DNA from 2 places in the Priestia sp. FSL W8-0001 genome. Region 1 is predicted to be linked to the other one. Evidence: a T-box and tRNA genes for the amino acid it is inferred to sense, from the RefSeq annotation. Region 1 holds a T-box; the other holds one or more tRNA genes.
The links. The T-box of region 1 lies ahead of thrS (threonine--tRNA ligase). A T-box ahead of a tRNA ligase gene usually reads a tRNA of that ligase, here a tRNA-Thr.
Positions count from the first base shown of each region.

Region 2: it has a tRNA-Thr gene. The T-box ahead of thrS (threonine--tRNA ligase) is inferred to sense a tRNA for this amino acid. The anticodon was not compared.

Region 1 covers NZ_JBBPAL010000001.1:2,532,741-2,536,058, reverse strand. Annotated here, with positions in the region: gene thrS (threonine--tRNA ligase) at 13-1,209, opposite strand; T-box leader at 1,512-1,733, opposite strand; gene MKZ18_RS13510 (S66 family peptidase) at 1,875-2,891, shown strand; gene MKZ18_RS13505 (carboxymuconolactone decarboxylase family protein) at 2,924-3,318, opposite strand, start outside.
Region 2 covers NZ_JBBPAL010000001.1:3,609,896-3,613,213, forward strand. Annotated here, with positions in the region: tRNA gene MKZ18_RS18945 (tRNA-Glu) at 1-49, opposite strand, end outside; tRNA gene MKZ18_RS18950 (tRNA-Ser) at 65-155, opposite strand; tRNA gene MKZ18_RS18955 (tRNA-Asn) at 163-237, opposite strand; tRNA gene MKZ18_RS18960 (tRNA-Ile) at 246-322, opposite strand; tRNA gene MKZ18_RS18965 (tRNA-Gly) at 327-400, opposite strand; tRNA gene MKZ18_RS18970 (tRNA-His) at 410-485, opposite strand; tRNA gene MKZ18_RS18975 (tRNA-Phe) at 494-569, opposite strand; tRNA gene MKZ18_RS18980 (tRNA-Asp) at 579-654, opposite strand; tRNA gene MKZ18_RS18985 (tRNA-Met) at 659-735, opposite strand; tRNA gene MKZ18_RS18990 (tRNA-Ser) at 756-848, opposite strand; tRNA gene MKZ18_RS18995 (tRNA-Met) at 861-937, opposite strand; tRNA gene MKZ18_RS19000 (tRNA-Ala) at 961-1,036, opposite strand; tRNA gene MKZ18_RS19005 (tRNA-Pro) at 1,042-1,118, opposite strand; tRNA gene MKZ18_RS19010 (tRNA-Arg) at 1,123-1,199, opposite strand; tRNA gene MKZ18_RS19015 (tRNA-Leu) at 1,209-1,297, opposite strand; tRNA gene MKZ18_RS19020 (tRNA-Gly) at 1,310-1,384, opposite strand; tRNA gene MKZ18_RS19025 (tRNA-Leu) at 1,401-1,486, opposite strand; tRNA gene MKZ18_RS19030 (tRNA-Lys) at 1,503-1,578, opposite strand; tRNA gene MKZ18_RS19035 (tRNA-Thr) at 1,584-1,659, opposite strand; tRNA gene MKZ18_RS19040 (tRNA-Val) at 1,670-1,745, opposite strand; rRNA gene rrf (5S ribosomal RNA) at 1,758-1,873, opposite strand; rRNA gene MKZ18_RS19050 (23S ribosomal RNA) at 2,011-3,318, opposite strand, start outside.

The DNA.
Region 1 (3,318 bases):
AGCGCTTTTATTTTATCTATTTTGTGCAAGCTCCAGTAAAAAATCATCAAATTTTAGGGAGTGCTGACTATTATCCGTGCGTTTTCGAATGGCAAGGCTGCTATTCGCTACTTCTTGATCGCCAATAATTACGATATAAGGAGCTTTTCTTAGCGTGGCTTCCCTAATTTTAAGGCCAATCTTTTCTTTTCGGCTATCAACTTCAACCCGTCTTCCATGCTGACGTAAGCGCTGTGCAACTTCATTTGCGTAGTCTATATGAGCATCAGCAATCGGCAGAATTTTCACTTGAACAGGTGCAAGCCAAAGAGGGAAGTCTCCACCATAATGCTCGATTAAAATACCCATAAAACGCTCGATTGAACCGTAAATTGCGCGATGAATCATTACTGGGCGATGAGGGTTGTTATCTTCTCCGATATATGTGCAGTCGAATTTTTCAGGCATTTGAAAATCCAGTTGAACTGTTCCACACTGCCAGCTTCGGCCAAGGGAGTCTAAAATATGAAAATCAATTTTAGGCCCGTAGAACGCTCCGTCTCCTTTATTAATATCGTACGCTAACCCTCTTACTTTTAAGACATTTTCAAGAGACGCTTCCGCTTGTTCCCACATGCTTAAGTCTCCCATGTATTTTTCAGGACGAGTTGAAAGTTCTATCTTATACTCAAAGCCAAACTGCTCATAAAATTCATGAACCAGCTTTAAGACACCATTAAGCTCTGCTTCAATTTGAGCAGGCGTAACAAATAAGTGTGCGTCATCCTGCGTAAATGAGCGAACGCGAAACAAACCGTTTAAAGATCCAGATAGTTCATGTCTGTGTACGAGTCCAAGTTCAGCATAACGAACCGGAAGCTCTCGGTAGCTTCTACGTTTGCTGTTAAACAATAAAATTGCGCCGGGGCAGTTCATTGGCTTTAGGGCATAGCTCTGTTCATCTACGTTTGAAAAATACATATTTTCTTGATAGTGGTCCCAGTGTCCAGACTGTTCCCATAAATGCTGTTTCATCATAACGGGTGTTTGAATCTCTGCGTATTGAGCTTGAATATGCTTTTGTTTCCAATCGTTAACGAGTTCGTTTCGAATGGCCATGCCGTTTGGTAAGAAAAAGGGCATGCCGGGTGCTTCTTCTAGAGTCAAAAAGAGTTCAAGCTCTTTTCCTAGCTGCTGATGGTTTTGCTTTTCAAGTTTTGCGTTTCTCATGTTTTTCCTCCTCATAATTAAATAAAAAAAACGCACTCATCCCAAAAGAAGGGACGAGTGCGGTCGTGGTACCACCCTAGTTTCACGACAAAAAAACGTCGTGCTCAAAAACGATAACGGATTTCCCGATTACGGATAGTTTGCAAAGCATTTCCCCGCAATAGCTCAAAGATGGTAAATCAACTTTGTTTTTAAAGGGCTCACAGCCAAAGGCCCCAGTCTCTGGATAAAAGGTAAAAGAAGATTCGTATTCTTATCAACGCCATCTATAAAATTGTATAAAAAACCGCACTCATCCCAAAAGAAGGGACGAGTGCGGTCGTGGTACCACCCTAGTTTCACGACAAAAAAACGTCGTGCTCAAAAACGATAACGGATTTCCCGATTACGGATAGTCTGCAAAGCATTTCCCCGCAATAGCTCAAAGGTGGTAAATCAACTTTGTTTCTAAAGGGCTCGCAGCCAAAGGCCCTAGTCTCTGAGTAGAAATGAAAAGTTATTCATGTCCTTATCAATGCTTACGGATGATTATAATGGATGGATTTTCCTTAAGTCAAGAGGGATTTTTAAAAAAAGGAAAATAAAGATAAAATAACCCAGTTAAAGTTAATTATGGTATAATGAACAATACATATTCGGCTGAGAGAAATAAAGGAGTGCTAGTAATGATTCAATTTCCGCGTTTAAAGCATGACGCTACCATAGGTGTAACCGCTCCTTCTTCGGGGGTTCCAGACGCTTTACATAAGATGTTTCAATCAGCTTGTGACAAAATGGAGGAGCGTGGGTATAAGGTTCAATGCGGTCAAACTGTTTGGACGCAGGTAAAAGCAAAGTCTGCTTCAGGTAAAGTGCGAGCTTATGAATTGATGAGTATGCTCAAAAACGAAGAAATAAATTTAATTATTCCGCCTTGGGGTGGGGAGCTTTTGATTGAAATTTTTGAGCACTTTTTATTTCAAGAAATTAAGCCAAAGTGGGTTTTAGGCTATTCTGATACAAGCTTATTCCTATTTGCGTTAACCATAAACACCGGTATTGCAACAGCTCATGGTCCAAATTTAGTCGATTTGCGAGGCGAGTACTGGGATGAGACGACCAAGATGTGGGAACGAGTATTACAACTTGAAGAAGGAAAGAGTATTACGCAGTACTCTTCTACTTATTTTCAAAAAGAATGGCAGCACAGTAATCCATCTCCTTGCGTCTTTCATTTAACCGAACCTACCGAGTGGAAAATGGTTGGGAACAAAGAGCTTGTGATTGAAGGAAGGTTACTTGGTGGATGTATCGACGTAATCCGTCATGCAATTGGCACACCATGTGGGGATGTTAAAAGCTTTCAGCAGAGGTTTTTACAGGGTGAAAAGCTCGTTTGGTATTTTGAAAACTGTGAGCTATCAGCTACAGACCTTAGGCGTACACTCGTTCAAATGAAGCTAGCAGGTTGGTTTGATTATTGTAGCGGTATACTTTTTGGTCGAAGCACTGCTAACCATCCAGTCGGAGGCTATACAGCTGAAGATGTGTATGAAGCCCTTTTAAAAGAGCTTGAAGTACCTATTGCATATGATCTTGACTTTGGGCATATGCCTCCTCAGCTTACGCTTGTGAACGGTGCTTTCGCCAAGGTAGAAATTAAAAATGGAAAAGGTTATATAAAACAAACATTTAAAAACTAACAGAGGTTGCATTATGCAACCTCTGTTAGTTTTTATGGCTGTAAGTCTAGCATAGCTCCATAATATTGAGAAGCGGTTGTGAAACAAATAAAAGCACAAAGCTCGCTAATCTCCTTATCGCTAAAGGCCTCTTTTAAAACGGCAAAGACAGTATCTGGAACGCTTCCTTTTTCTTTTAAAAAAACGTCTGCAAAGGCAATCGCCAGCATGGTTTTCTCATCTTGTTGTTTCCGATTTGGCGCACCTTTTGCTTTACAATAAGCGCAGCCATTTTTTTCAGCTAATACGCGCCTTACTTCTTCCTTTAGCTGTGCTGATAGACTAAGAGTTCTTTCTAACTCATCACCTAAATCACACCATTTATTCATAATATCTACATTGTGACCTAATAGCCGTTGAAAAGGCGTGAATCCAACCCTAGAAAGTT
Region 2 (3,318 bases), 1.1 Mb from region 1:
GTGTTACCGCCGTGAAAGGGCGGTGTCTTAACCACTTGACCAACGGGCCATTATTAAAATTGACTGGCGGAGAAGGAGGGATTTGAACCCTCGCGCCGCTTACGCGACCTACACCCTTAGCAGGGGCGCCTCTTCAGCCTCTTGAGTACTTCCCCAATATAATGGCTCCACAGGTAGGACTCGAACCTACGACCGATCGGTTAACAGCCGATTGCTCTACCACTGAGCTACTGTGGAATAATAAATGGTGGGCCTAAGTGGACTCGAACCACCGACCTCACGCTTATCAGGCGTGCGCTCTAACCAGCTGAGCTATAGGCCCATTATGGAGCGGGTGATGAGAATCGAACTCACGACATCAGCTTGGAAGGCTGAGGTTTTACCATTAAACTACACCCGCTTAATTATATGGGGCGACTGATGGGAATCGAACCCACGAATGTCGGAACCACAATCCGATGCGTTAACCACTTCGCCACAATCGCCATATAGATGGTGGCTCGGGACGGAATCGAACCGCCGACACAAGGATTTTCAGTCCTTTGCTCTACCAACTGAGCTACCGAGCCTTTTTATAATGGCGGTCCCGACGGGAATCGAACCCGCGATCTCCTGCGTGACAGGCAGGCATGTTAACCGCTACACCACGGGACCACTTTGGTTGCGGGGACAGGATTTGAACCTGCGACCTTCGGGTTATGAGCCCGACGAGCTACCAGACTGCTCCACCCCGCGATAATTTGATAATAATATAATGGCGGAGGAAGAGGGATTCGAACCCCCGCGGGCTTTAACACCCCTGTCGGTTTTCAAGACCGATCCCTTCAGCCGGACTTGGGTATTCCTCCGTATATTATATATGGTAGCGGCGGAGGGGATCGAACCCCCGACCTCACGGGTATGAACCGTACGCTCTAGCCAGCTGAGCTACACCGCCATATTATCATAAATGTATTAAATTGGTGGAGCCTAGCGGGATCGAACCGCTGACCTCCTGCGTGCAAGGCAGGCGCTCTCCCAGCTGAGCTAAGGCCCCAGAAATGGTCGGGAAGACAGGATTCGAACCTGCGACCCCTTGGTCCCAAACCAAGTGCTCTACCAAGCTGAGCTACTTCCCGTTTATGGCGCGCCCGAGAGGAGTCGAACCCCTAACCTTTTGATCCGTAGTCAAACGCTCTATCCAATTGAGCTACGGGCGCTTATTAAAATGGTGCCGAGGGCCGGACTTGAACCGGCACGGTAGTCACCTACCGCAGGATTTTAAGTCCTGTGTGTCTGCCAATTCCACCACCCCGGCAGGACTTATTTGTGGAGCGGAAGACGAGGTTCGAACTCGCGACCCCCACCTTGGCAAGGTGGTGTTCTACCACTGAACTACTTCCGCGCATTATGAAATTAAATGGTGCGGGTGAAGGGACTTGAACCCCCACGTCGTAAAGACACTAGATCCTAAGTCTAGCGCGTCTGCCAATTCCGCCACACCCGCATGTGTGTATTTAAAATGGTGAGCCATGAAGGACTCGAACCTTCGACCCTCTGATTAAAAGTCAGATGCTCTACCAACTGAGCTAATGGCTCGAAAGTGGTGCCGGCAAGAGGACTTGAACCCCCAACCTACTGATTACAAGTCAGTTGCTCTACCAGTTGAGCTACACCGGCAACATATTCATGGTGGAGGATGACGGGATCGAACCGCCGACCCCCTGCTTGTAAGGCAGGTGCTCTCCCAGCTGAGCTAATCCTCCATTGATATAACAGCCTGGCAACGTCCTACTCTCACAGGGACAAAGTCCCAACTACCATCGGCGCTAGAGAACTTAACTTCCGTGTTCGGCATGGGAACGGGTGTGACCTCTCTGCTATCGCCACCAGACATATTATATTATACAACTTCTTTGAAAAAAAGCAAGACTTTTTTATCTTGTTCTCTCAAAACTAGATAACATTTCGCTGAGTACTAAGTTTACTGTCTAGCTACAGCTCCTAATTAGTCGCCTTCGCTTTTCTAATTTGGTTAAGTCCTCGATCGATTAGTATCAGTCAGCTACACACGTCGCCGTGCTTCCACCTCTGACCTATCAACCTGATCATCTTTCAGGGATCTTACTAGCTTGCGCTATGGGAAATCTCATCTTGAGGGGGGCTTCATGCTTAGATGCTTTCAGCACTTATCCCGTCCACACATAGCTACCCAGCGATGCCTTTGGCAAGACAACTGGTACACCAGCGGTGTGTCCATCCCGGTCCTCTCGTACTAAGGACAGCTCCTCTCAAATTTCCTACGCCCACGACGGATAGGGACCGAACTGTCTCACGACGTTCTGAACCCAGCTCGCGTACCGCTTTAATGGGCGAACAGCCCAACCCTTGGGACCGACTACAGCCCCAGGATGCGATGAGCCGACATCGAGGTGCCAAACCTCCCCGTCGATGTGGACTCTTGGGGGAGATAAGCCTGTTATCCCCGGGGTAGCTTTTATCCGTTGAGCGATGGCCCTTCCATGCGGAACCACCGGATCACTAAGCCCGACTTTCGTCCCTGCTCGACTTGTAGGTCTCGCAGTCAAGCTCCCTTGTGCCTTTACACTCTACGAATGATTTCCAACCATTCTGAGGGAACCTTTGGGCGCCTCCGTTACTCTTTAGGAGGCGACCGCCCCAGTCAAACTGCCCACCTGACACTGTCTCCCAGCCCGATCAGGGCTGCGGGTTAGAATTTCAATACAACCAGGGTAGTATCCCACCGACGCCTCCACCGAAGCTAGCGCTCCGGCTTCTCAGGCTCCTACCTATCCTGTACAAGCTGTACCAAAATTCAATATCAGGCTACAGTAAAGCTCCACGGGGTCTTTCCGTCCTGTCGCGGGTAACCTGCATCTTCACAGGTACTATAATTTCACCGAGTCTCTCGTTGAGACAGTGCCCAGATCGTTACGCCTTTCGTGCGGGTCGGAACTTACCCGACAAGGAATTTCGCTACCTTAGGACCGTTATAGTTACGGCCGCCGTTTACTGGGGCTTCGATTCAGAGCTTCTCCCAAAGGATAACCCCTCCTCTTAACCTTCCAGCACCGGGCAGGCGTCAGCCCCTATACTTCGCCTTGCGGCTTCGCAGAGACCTGTGTTTTTGCTAAACAGTCGCCTGGGCCTATTCACTGCGGCTCTCTCGGGCTATACACCCTACCAGAGCACCCCTTCTCCCGAAGTTACGGGGTCATTTTGCCGAGTTCCTTAACGAGAGTTCTCTCGATCACCTTAGGATTCTCTCCTCGCCTACCTGTGTCGGTTTGCGGTACGGGCACCTCCCGCCTCGCTAGA